DNA from 2 places in the Mycobacterium farcinogenes genome. Region 2 is predicted to be linked to the other one. Evidence: riboswitches for the same ligand, from Rfam matches in the RefSeq annotation. Region 2 holds a riboswitch; the other holds the start of a gene.
What was found. Region 2 has a riboswitch for glycine ahead of gcvP (aminomethyl-transferring glycine dehydrogenase). Riboswitches for the same ligand answer to the same signal wherever they lie in the genome.

Region 1: linked by a shared signal. The riboswitch ahead of K6L26_RS28330 (L-serine ammonia-lyase) and the one ahead of gcvP (aminomethyl-transferring glycine dehydrogenase) in region 2 are both predicted to bind glycine.

Annotation. Positions count from the first base shown of each region.
Region 1 is NZ_CP081673.1:5,916,573-5,922,234, forward strand. It holds gene K6L26_RS28325 (DUF445 domain-containing protein) at 1-869, shown strand, start outside; gene K6L26_RS28330 (L-serine ammonia-lyase) at 866-2,245, opposite strand; glycine riboswitch at 2,274-2,371, opposite strand; gene K6L26_RS28335 (oxidoreductase) at 2,606-3,451, shown strand; gene K6L26_RS28340 (TetR/AcrR family transcriptional regulator) at 3,435-4,055, shown strand; gene K6L26_RS28345 (LacI family DNA-binding transcriptional regulator) at 4,057-5,028, opposite strand; gene K6L26_RS28350 (aryl-sulfate sulfotransferase) at 5,217-5,662, shown strand, end outside.
Region 2 is NZ_CP081673.1:3,236,773-3,242,434, forward strand. It holds gene garA (glycogen accumulation regulator GarA) at 61-540, shown strand; gene ftsR (transcriptional regulator FtsR) at 544-1,290, shown strand; gene K6L26_RS15325 (bifunctional nuclease family protein) at 1,411-1,905, shown strand; gene K6L26_RS15330 (MerR family transcriptional regulator) at 2,161-2,781, shown strand; glycine riboswitch at 2,888-2,986, shown strand; gene gcvP (aminomethyl-transferring glycine dehydrogenase) at 3,139-5,662, shown strand, end outside.

The DNA of each region.
Region 1 (5,662 bases), 2.7 Mb from region 2:
AGACCCCCAGGATCGTGGAGAAGATGCTCAACGAGATGCGTGCGGACCTGAACCGGTTCGTGGACATCCAGTACCTGGCCGTGACGACGCTGGTCCGCAACAAAGACAAGCTCAACAGGCTGATGCGCGGGCTCGGCGACAACGCGATGGCCTTCGTGCGCCGCAGCGGCATCTACTTCGGGCTCGGGATCGGCGTGGTCCAGATGGTTGCCTGGGCGTTGTTCCAGAACCCGTGGATCATGCCGGCATTCGGCTTCGGCGTCGGCCTTATCAGCGACTACATCGCGCTCAACATGTTGTTCCGCCCCGTGCGGCCCACCAAATACCTCGGCTTCATCCCGTTCCAGGGATTACTGCACGCCGAGCGCGACAAGATCACCGAGGACTACGCGCGGATTCTGGCCGAGGACCTGTTCTCCCCCGAGATCCTGTTCGACGGCGTGCTGCGAGGCCCGGGCTCCGACAAACTGTTCGCGCTCGTGGGCAAGGAGGTCGAAGCGGCCATCGATGCCCAGACCGGCATCGCGACCCCGCTGGTCAAACTCGCTGTCGGCACCCAGCGGTACAACGCGGCCAAGGACCGTCTGGTGAAGCTGGTGCTCGAGCGGCTGCCCACCACGCTGGTCGAGGCGCAGGACTATGCCATGAATGCGCTGGACCTGGAGAAGACCATCATCGACAAGATGGGTCAGCTCACCAATGAGGAGTACGAGTCGATCCTGCGGCCGGTGTTCAAGGACGACGAACCGACCATGATCGCGGTCGGAGCGATCCTCGGCGGCATCGTCGGCGAAATCCAGGTGCAGGTCGTCGAGCACTTCGGTCGCGAGACCCAGGTAAGCGCACTCAATACCCTTCTGCACCACTAGCATTCGACGACATTGACGGCGACGGCGAGCCCACCCGTCGAAGTCTCTTTGTACTTGGCGCTCATGTCCATTCCGGTGGCACGCATGGTCTCGATGACCTGATCCAGGCTCACCCGGTGAGTACCGTCGCCCCGTAGCGCCATGCGGGCCGCGTTGATCGCCTTGCCCGCCGAGATGGCATTGCGTTCGATGCACGGGATCTGCACCAGCCCACCGATCGGGTCGCAGGTGAGGCCGAGGCTGTGCTCCATGGCGATCTCGGCGGCGTTCTCGACCTGTCGCGGTGTCCCACCGAGGATCTCGGCCAGTCCTGCGGCAGCCATGGACGCAGCGGAGCCGACCTCCCCCTGGCAGCCCACCTCGGCGCCCGAGATCGAAGCCCGCTCCTTGTACAGCGATCCGACGGCTCCGGCCGTGAGCAGGAAACGCACCGTGGTGTCATCCGGGTCGACTTTCCCGGCCGCGGTGTAGTGGACTGCGTAGTGCAGCACCGCCGGAATGATCCCGGCCGCGCCGTTGGTCGGCGCGGTCACGATCCGACCGCCAGACGCGTTCTCCTCGTTGACCGCGAGCGCCACCAGATTCACCCAGTCCTCGGCGAACGCCGGATCACGCGTCGGGTCCTCGGCTTCGAGTCGCAGGAACCAGTCTTTCGCGCGGCGCCGGACCCGCAGGTTGCCGGGTAGGTCGCCGTCGCGCGACATGCCGTTGACCTGGCAGGCGACCATGACGTCGCGGATATGCAAGAGACGTTCGCGCACCTCGGCTTCCGGCCGGGCGGCACACTCCTGCCGCATCATCACCTGGCTCACCGACAGCCCGTCCCGATCGGTCAACGCGAGCAACTCTGCGGCCGAACGGAAAGGGGCATCGGTGTCCTGCCGCACCGATGCCTGCGGCTCGGCGCGAGATTCAGCGACGACGAAACCGCCGCCCACCGAGAAATAGGTGTCGCGGTAGACGGTCTCACCGGTCGCTGAAAATGCCGCCAGGGTCATGGCATTCGGGTGTTGTGGCAGCCGGCGGCTCGGTAGCAACTGCACGTCGGATTCGGTCAATGCGATCAGCACCCGACCGGCCAACCGGATCTTGCCGTCGGCTCGGATGGCAGCGAGCCGCCGTTCCATCTCGTCGGTCTCGATGGTCTCGGGCCGATATCCCTCCAGCCCCAGCAGGACGGCCGGCATCGTGCCGTGCCCGGCACCGGTCGCCGCCAGCGAGCCGAACAGTTCGACCTCTACCGCGGCGACGCGATCGACCGCCTCGCGGCGGACGAGTTCGTCGGCGAACATGCCGGCGGCCCGCATCGGACCGACGGTGTGGGAGCTCGACGGGCCGATCCCGACCGAGAACAGATCGAAAACACTGATCGTCATGACTACCAACTCCGGGTGTGTGGTGACACCTCCCCGCTCTGTCCTGAAACCTGAGAGATTTGGCGCGCCGCGCCTTTCACCTTCGGTAAGCGCGTGATGGCCGCGCTGTTCTCCAGAGTTGCCTCGACACTGCGGTGCTGGGCCTGAGAGATTCCCGGGGAGGATTTGCTCCTACGGCGCCTCCCGATCGGAGGTTCTCCCGCAATGCGTCATCGACGTATTGAGTTATGTGACGGATGTTACTCGGCCGGCCGCGTCAGCCGGTCGGAATAATCCCGGCCCCGCTCAAGTTGCACCGGCCATCATCGTAACTAAACTGAACGTACAGTTCAGATAAACAAAGAACAGGTGGTCAAAGACATGAGCGTTTGGTTCATCACCGGAGCATCCCGCGGATTCGGATTGCAGATCGCCCGCGACGCCCTGGCCCGCGGCCACCAGGTGGTCGCCACCGCACGCGATGCCGCGGCCGTCACCGCCGCCCTCGGCGAGGACGACAACGTACTCGCCGTCGCCCTGGACGTCACCGACGAGGCGCAGGCACAACAAGCCGCGCAGGCCGCCGTGGATCGCTTCGGCCGGATCGACGTGTTGATCAACAACGCCGGGCGCGGCCTGCTCGGCGCGGTCGAGGAAGCCACCGATGCCGAGGTTCGCTCGGTCTACGAGACCAACGTGTTCGGCCTGCTGACCGTCACCCGGGCCGTCGCCCCGGTGCTGCGGGCGCAACGGTCGGGCACCATCGTCAACATCTCCTCGGTCGGCGGCTTCGTCGGCTCGCCCGGATGGGGCGTCTACGCCTCGACCAAATTCGCCGTCGAGGCCCTCTCGGAAGCGTTGCACGCCGAACTGAAACCGTTGGGTGTGCACGTCATGGTCGTCGAGCCCGGCTACTTCCGCACCGACTTCCTCGACTCGTCGAGCCTGCAGACCCAGCGCAACCTGATCGACGATTACGCCAACGGTCCGGCCGGCCAGATGCGCGTCGCCGCCGGCGAGCGCAATCACGACCAGCCCGGCGATCCGGTCAAGGCAGCCAAGGCCATCATCGATGTCGTGGAGGCGGACGAGCCGCCGCTTCGCCTCCTGCTCGGCAACGACACCATCGCGGCAGTCGAGGGCAAGATCGCCCACGTGCAGGCTGAATTGGCGCAATGGCGAAGTGTCTCGGAATCAACAGATTTCGATGATGTCGCGGCCCACTGAGACGGCGGCCGACGGGGCGGGCGAGGATTTCGCCCGCCCCACCGGCGCGCGCAGCGACCGCATCCACCAGGCCATGCTCGACGCCACCGCGGAGCTGCTCGACGAAGGTGGATTCCCGGCGGCCACGATGGACGCGATCGCGGCCCGATCCGGAGCCAGCAAGGCCACCCTCTACAAACACTGGCCATCGCGGACCGCCGTCGCAGCCGAGGCCTTCGGATCGATGATGGCCGAAGCGTTGCCGCTGCCCGATACCGGCAGCACCGCAGGCGATCTCACTGAGCAGGTGATCCGTGTGTCGGCGTTCTACGCCAGCGCCCGCGGCGAGGTGTTCGCCCAGCTGCTCGCGGCGTGCGTCGAAGATCAAACGGGCGCAGCGTATTTCCGTGAGTACTTCCTGGGTGGACGACGCGCCGCGATCACCGAACTGTGGCAGCGCGGGGTCGACCGCGGCGACGCCGACGCGGACATCGCGATCGACGATGTCATCGACATCCTGTTCGGGCCACTCATCTTCCGTCGCCTCAGTGGCCACTATGCCCTCACCGAGGAACATGCCCGGCGGTTGGCCGAGACCGCGCTGCGCGGGCTGCTTCCCGCCTGACTCACGCGCACCCGCAGGTCTCCCCCACCCGCAGCGTCGGCGTGATGTCGTCGTCGGCGTCATCCCCGAGCAATCGGCCCAACGCCAGGCGGGCGAGCGCGTCGACAGGTTGCTGGACCGCGGTGAGCCGAACCCGCCCATAGTCGGCGGTGGCGCCGTCGAAACCCACCACCCGAATATCTTCGGGCACGCGCAATCCGGCATCGATGATCGCGCGGACGGTGGCGGCGGCCTGCCCGTAGGTCCCGACCACCAGGGCGCCGGGAGCCGGTGTCGCGTCGCGCAGGAACTCCCCGACCGCGGCGTACGCACCGGCGGGAGTGAGATCGGTGCGGATGTGTGACAGAACCCGCCCGACCACCGAGTCGGCACCCTCGAATCGCTGCTGCACGGTCTCCCGGTCGCCGTGGCGGACGTCGACCTCCGTGAAACCGCCGACGAACGCGATGTCGCGACAGCCGTGGACGTCGAGTAGGTGCCGGGTGAGGAGTGCGCCCGCGTGGGCGTGGTCGACCGCGACGATGTCAGCCTCGACTTCACCGCGGATGTTGTGCATCCATACCACCGGAATACGTTCTTGCCGACACAGTTCCGCCGTCTGCGGAGCGTTCGCCGCACCGACGACCAGCAGTCCGTCGACCCCGACCTCAGCGAACGCGGTCGCGAATTCGAGTTCCCGCTCGGGGTCGTAGCCGGTGTTGCCGATCAGGGTGAGGTGATCGCGGGAACGGGCCTCGACCTCGATCCGGCCCACGAACTCGCCGAACAGAGGCAGCGTGAGGTCGGGAACCAGCAGACCGATCTGCCGCCACCGCCGGGACCTGCGCAGCGCCCTGGCACGCACATCCGGCCGGTAGTTCAACTCATCGATGGCGCGGATCACCTTGGACCGCAACTGGTCTGACACGGGTCGCGGCCCGTTGTTGAGCACGTAGCTGACCACCGCCGTCGACGTGCCGGCGCGGTTGGCCACATCTGCCAGGGTCGGACGTTTCCCACTCACAACGGGTGGACCCTCCGCTCGTCGACGGTCGCTCGAAAGAGTTTGAATCACCTCGATTGTGACGGTTCCGTCCATGTTTCGCCTGCCTCACGCTAATCGATTAGAACCGTAACGAGGAGGACCCGTGGTTGTAACCGGACGTTGGTGGAGTAACTGACATGGCATTTGTACGTCTCAGTGGAGTCAGCTACCTCGACCCCGAGCTTGTCCATGACAGCTATGTCCTGTTCACCGGCGCCGACGGAACCACCCGAGTGATCGACCTCAACGGCACCGTGGCGCACGAGTGGCCGTATGCCGGTGTGCCACCCCGCATTCTGGACCCCGCGCTCAACGGCGGCCGGCTCGGCGACGTCGGGGTGCAACTGTCCGACAGCGATGACGCCCGCGGCGGCATCTATGCCAACGGCACCGTCGGCCAGCTCGACTGGAATGGCGACGTCGTCTGGGAATGGGGTACCCAGGCGCCCGACGGCGCCGCCCGGCAGAACCACGACTGGGAGCTACTGCCCAACGGCAATCGCCTGATCCTGGTCACCGTTCCCCGGGTGGTACCCAGTCTGGGCACGCACACCGTAGGGGACCAGGGACTCTACGAGGTCAC
Region 2 (5,662 bases):
GACCGACGATGGGCTGGGGCCACGCCGGGCAACGCCACAGCAGCCAGTGAGGAGCAGCGGGTGACGGACAAGGACAGCAATTTGGGGGCCGACCAGTCGGAAGACGTGACGGTGGAGACCACATCGGTATTCCGCGCGGACTTCCTCAACGAACTGGATGCGCCCGCAACGGCCGGTACCGAAGGCGCCGTTTCCGGCGTCGAGGGCCTGCCGGCGGGTTCGGCATTGCTCGTCGTCAAGCGCGGACCCAACGCCGGGTCGCGTTTCCTGCTCGATCAGCCGACCACCTCGGCGGGGCGTCACCCGGACAGCGACATTTTTCTCGATGACGTCACGGTGAGCCGTCGGCACGCCGAGTTCCGGCTGGAGAGCGGCGAGTTTCAGGTTGTCGACGTCGGCAGCCTCAACGGGACGTACGTCAACCGGGAGCCGGTCGATTCGGCCGTACTCGCCAACGGCGACGAGGTACAGATCGGGAAATTCCGCCTGGTGTTCCTCACCGGCCCCCGCTCTGACGACGACAGCAGCCAGACCAGCTAGCCCATGACTGCCCCCGACAGACCTGCACTGGCCGGGATGTCGATCGGTGCAGTCTTGGACCTGCTCCGGGGTGACTTTCCGGACGTCAGCATCTCCAAGATCCGGTTTCTCGAGGCAGAGGGGCTGGTCACGCCACAGCGGACTGCGTCGGGGTACCGGCGGTTCACCGCGTACGACTGTGCGCGGCTGCGGTTCATCCTGACCGCGCAGCGCGACCAGTACTTGCCGCTGAAGGTGATCAAGGCGCAACTGGACGCTCAACCCGACGGTGAGCTGCCGCAGACCGGATCGGCCTACGGGGTGCCCCGGCTGGTGCCGGTGTCCGAGGACGCCGAAGGGCCCGCCGGCGCGGCTGGGGTATCAGCGGTGGCGCCGACCCAGGTCCGGCTGTCGCGCGAAGACCTGTTGGCCCGGTCCGGTATCGACGAAGAGATGCTGGGCGCGTTGTTGCGCAACGGCATCATCACTGCCGGGCCGGCCGGGTTTTTCGACGAGCATTCCGTGGTGATCGCCCAGTGCGCACGCGCCCTGGGCGACTACGGCGTCGAACCCCGGCACCTGCGGGCGTTCCGCTCGGCAGCGGACCGGCAATCCGACCTGATCGCCCAGATCGCAGGGCCAGTCGGGAAGGCGGGCAAGGCCGGAGCCCGCGACCGGGCCGACGACCTGGCCCGCGAAGTGGCCGCCTTGGCGATCACGTTGCACACGTCATTGATCAAGTCCGCCGTACGCGACGTTCTGGATCGCTGAGGACTAGACTCGTTTTGACGGCCAGTTCGTCTGAGTCGGGACCCCTGGCGATCGGACGGCGGACTGCGCGACGGACGAAGATTCGACGAAACGGCACGGCGGTGCGGAGGGCAGGCACAGATGGCTGAGGTTCGCGTGGTCGGCATTCGGGTGGAACAGCCGCAGAACCAACCCGTATTGCTTTTGCGGGAATCCAACGGTGACCGCTACCTGCCGATCTGGATCGGGCAGTCGGAGGCCGCGGCAATCGCCCTGGAACAGCAGGGCGTCGAACCCACCCGGCCCCTTACCCACGACCTGATCCGAGATGTCATTGCCGCTCTTGGCCATTCGCTCAAAGAGGTGCGGATCGTCGACCTTCAAGAAGGCACGTTCTACGCCGATCTGATCTTCGACCGCGACATCAAGGTCTCAGCCCGGCCGTCGGACTCGGTGGCCATCGCGCTGCGCGTCGGTGTCCCGATCTACGTGGAGGAGGCGGTGCTGGCCGAGGCCGGCCTGCTGATTCCCGACGAGAACGACGAAGAGGCTGCCGGGACCGTGCGCGAGGACGAGGTGGAGAAGTTCAAGGAGTTTCTGGACAGCGTTTCGCCAGACGACTTCAAGGCGACATGACCGTCGCCGGCGCCGCTGCTCGGTCCCAGATCACGGGTACGTCTCAAGTGGGTATACCGGTGTCGACACGCGGCGCGGGAGACAATCGAGCGGGAATTCGGGCCCCATACTTTCTTCGCAGCGGGCAATCAGGGCCCGGCGGGAAGCGTATGCTCGACACATTCGAGTTCGCAGCAAACCGTCGCCTTGAAAATTGCCGCGTTGCAGGACATGGCAGTGCGGTGCGGGCGAGTTCGAACGGCGAGAGGATTCACAGTGGGTGACACGCCACGGCAGGAAGAGTTGGATCTGACCACCGGGAGCGGCGCTGAGCCGCCCGTCAGGCCGGCCGGCGAACCCGTGCAAGGAGGGTTGTTCCCCGACGACTCTGTGCCCGACGAGCTGGTGGGTTACCGCGGTCCCAGCGCGTGCCAGATCGCCGGCATCACCTACCGTCAGCTCGACTACTGGGCCCGCACCTCGCTGGTGGTTCCCTCCATCAGGGGCGCGGCCGGCTCGGGCAGTCAGCGCCTGTACTCGTTCAAGGACGTCCTGGTCCTCAAGATCGTCAAGCGACTGCTGGACACCGGCATCTCGTTGCACAACATCCGGGTCGCGGTCGATCACCTCCGCCAGCGCGGCGTGCAGGATCTGGCCAACATCACCCTGTTCTCGGACGGCACCACGGTCTACGAGTGCACCTCTGCCGAAGAGGTCGTCGACTTGTTGCAGGGCGGCCAAGGTGTGTTCGGCATCGCGGTGTCGGGCGCCATGCGCGAGCTCACCGGCACCATCGCAGACTTCCCGGGCGAGCGCGCCGACGGCGGGGAGTCCATCGCCTCACCCGAGGACGAGCTGGCGTCGCGTCGCAAAAGCCGCGACCGCAAGATCGGCTGATTTCCTCTCACGAACAGACACGTAGCTGCCCTTCGACCGCCGTCGAAGGGCAGCTTTGCGTCTGTTCGCGGATATCGGTGACCGGCCGGTAGAATTGCCCACGCATCGCCCTCGTGCGGGAGAGCTCCGTGACCGCCAGCCACGGACGCCGAAGGAGCAATACCTCTCCGTCAACCTCTCAGGCACCCAGGACCGCGCCAGGCCCCGATGCCTCTGGAAAGTGGTGCCCGCCGGCACCCGCCCATGGGGAAAGGCCCTGTACCGGGGCTGAATCTCTCAGGCGCCCGGACCGGGTCGACGACAGAGGGAGAGGGCCTGCTACGACGTCTGAGCACGTCTGCGCCTCAGGAGAGTGTCGTGTCCGACCAGCATCAATCGCGTTTCGCCGATCGTCATATCGGCCCGGACGCCGCCGCCGTGGCCACCATGCTCGACGTGATCGGTGTGGCATCGCTCGACGAGCTCGCCGCCAAGGCACTGCCTGCGGGCATTCTCGACGCGCTCGGCACCGACGGCGTGGCTCCGGGTCTGGAGGGGCTGCCCGCCCCGGCCACCGAGGAGGAGTCACTGGCCGAGCTGCGTGCGTTGGCCGACTCCAATACGACCGCGGTCTCGATGATCGGGCAGGGCTACTTCGACACGTTCACCCCGGCCGTGTTGCGGCGCAACATTCTTGAGAACCCGGCCTGGTACACCGCGTACACGCCATACCAGCCCGAGATCAGCCAGGGCCGCCTCGAAGTGCTGCTCAACTTTCAGACCATGGTGTCGGATCTGACCGGGCTCGAGGTGGCGAACGCCTCGATGCTCGACGAGGGCACCGCCGCCGCCGAGGCCATGACGTTGATGCACCGGGCCACCAAGTCCAAGGCCAACCGGTTGCTGGTCGACGCGGACGTGTACGCACAGACCGCCGCCGTACTGGCCACGCGCGCCCAGCCGCTCGGAATCGAGATCGTCACCGCGAACCTGCGCGAGGGCCTTCCCGAGGGCGAGTTCTTCGGCGTGATCGTCCAGCTGCCCGGGGCGAGCGGACAGGTCGTGGACTGGACGGGGCTGATCGGCCAAGCCCACGAACGCGGCGCGCTGGTCGCCGTCGGCGCCGATCTGCTGGCGCTCACCCTCATCACCCCGCCTGGGGAGATGGGCGCGGACGCGGCCTTCGGCACCAGCCAACGGTTCGGTGTGCCAATGGGATTCGGTGGTCCACACGCCGGCTATCTGGCGGTGCACGCCAAGCACGCCCGCCAACTGCCGGGCCGGCTGGTCGGTGTCTCGGTCGACGCCGACGGCGCCCCGGCGTACCGGCTCGCGCTGCAGACCCGAGAGCAGCACATCCGCCGGGACAAGGCGACCAGCAACATCTGTACCGCGCAGGTGCTGTTGGCCGTGATGGCTGCGATGTACGCCAGCTACCACGGCGCCGAAGGATTGACCGCGATCGCCCGCCGCGTGCACGGCCACGCCTCGACCATCGCGGCTGCGCTCGGTGACGCGCTGGTGCACGACGCATACTTCGACACCGTGCTGGCCCGCGTACCCGGACGCGCCGACGATGTCCTCGCGGCAGCCAAGGCCAAGGGAATCAACCTGTGGCGCGTCGACGCCGACCACGTGTCGGTGTCCTGTGACGAAGCGACCACCGACGAGCACGTGGCCGCGGTCCTCGATGCGTTCGGGCTGGCACCGGCAGTTGCCCCGGAGGACACCGGGATCGTCACCCGCACATCGGAATTCCTGACGCATCCGGCATTCACCTCCTACCGCACCGAGACGCAGATGATGCGGTACCTGCGGGCGCTGGCGGACAAGGACATTGCCTTGGACCGCAGCATGATTCCGCTGGGCTCGTGCACGATGAAGCTCAACGCGGCCGCCGAGATGGAGCCGATCACCTGGCCGGAGTTCGGCCGTCAGCACCCGTTCGCCCCGGCCTCGGACAACCCGGGCCTGCGCAAGCTGATCGCTGACCTGCAGGACTGGCTGACCGGGATCACCGGCTATGACCAGATTTCGTTGCAGCCCAACGCCGGATCCCAGGGGGAGTACGCCGGGTTGCTGGCGATCAAGGCGTATCACGAGTCCCGCGGTGACACCGAACGTGATCTCTGCCTGATCCCGTCGAGTGCACACGGCACCAATGCGGCATCGGCGGCGCTGGCCGGCATGCGCGTGGTGGTGGTGGCCTGCCGCGAGAACGGTGACGTGGACCTCGATGACCTGCGCGCCAAGATCGCCGAGCACGCGGATCGGGTTGCGGCGCTGATGATCACGTACCCGTCGACGCACGGGGTGTACGAGCACGACGTCGCCGACATCTGCGCCGCGGTGCACGACGTCGGCGGTCAGGTCTACGTGGACGGCGCGAACCTCAACGCGTTGATCGGGTTGGCCCGGCCGGGTCGCTTCGGTGGTGACGTCAGCCACCTGAACTTGCACAAGACGTTCTGCATCCCGCACGGCGGCGGCGGGCCCGGTGTGGGCCCGGTCGCGGTGCGGTCGCATCTGGCTCCGTTCCTGCCGGGCCATCCGTTGGCCGACGAGCTGCCCGACGAGCACACCGTTTCGGCCGCACCGTACGGGTCGGCGTCGATCCTGCCGATCACCTGGGCCTACATCCGGATGATGGGCGCCGAAGGGTTGCGCGCGGCCACGCTGACCGCGATCGCGTCCGCCAACTATGTGGCCCGTCGGCTCGACGAGTACTACCCGGTGCTCTACACCGGCGAGAACGGCATGGTCGCCCACGAGTGCATCCTGGACCTTCGCGGGATCACCAAGGACACCGGCGTGACCGTCGACGATGTGGCAAAGCGACTGGCGGACTACGGATTCCATGCGCCGACGATGAGTTTCCCGGTGGCCGGCACCTTGATGGTGG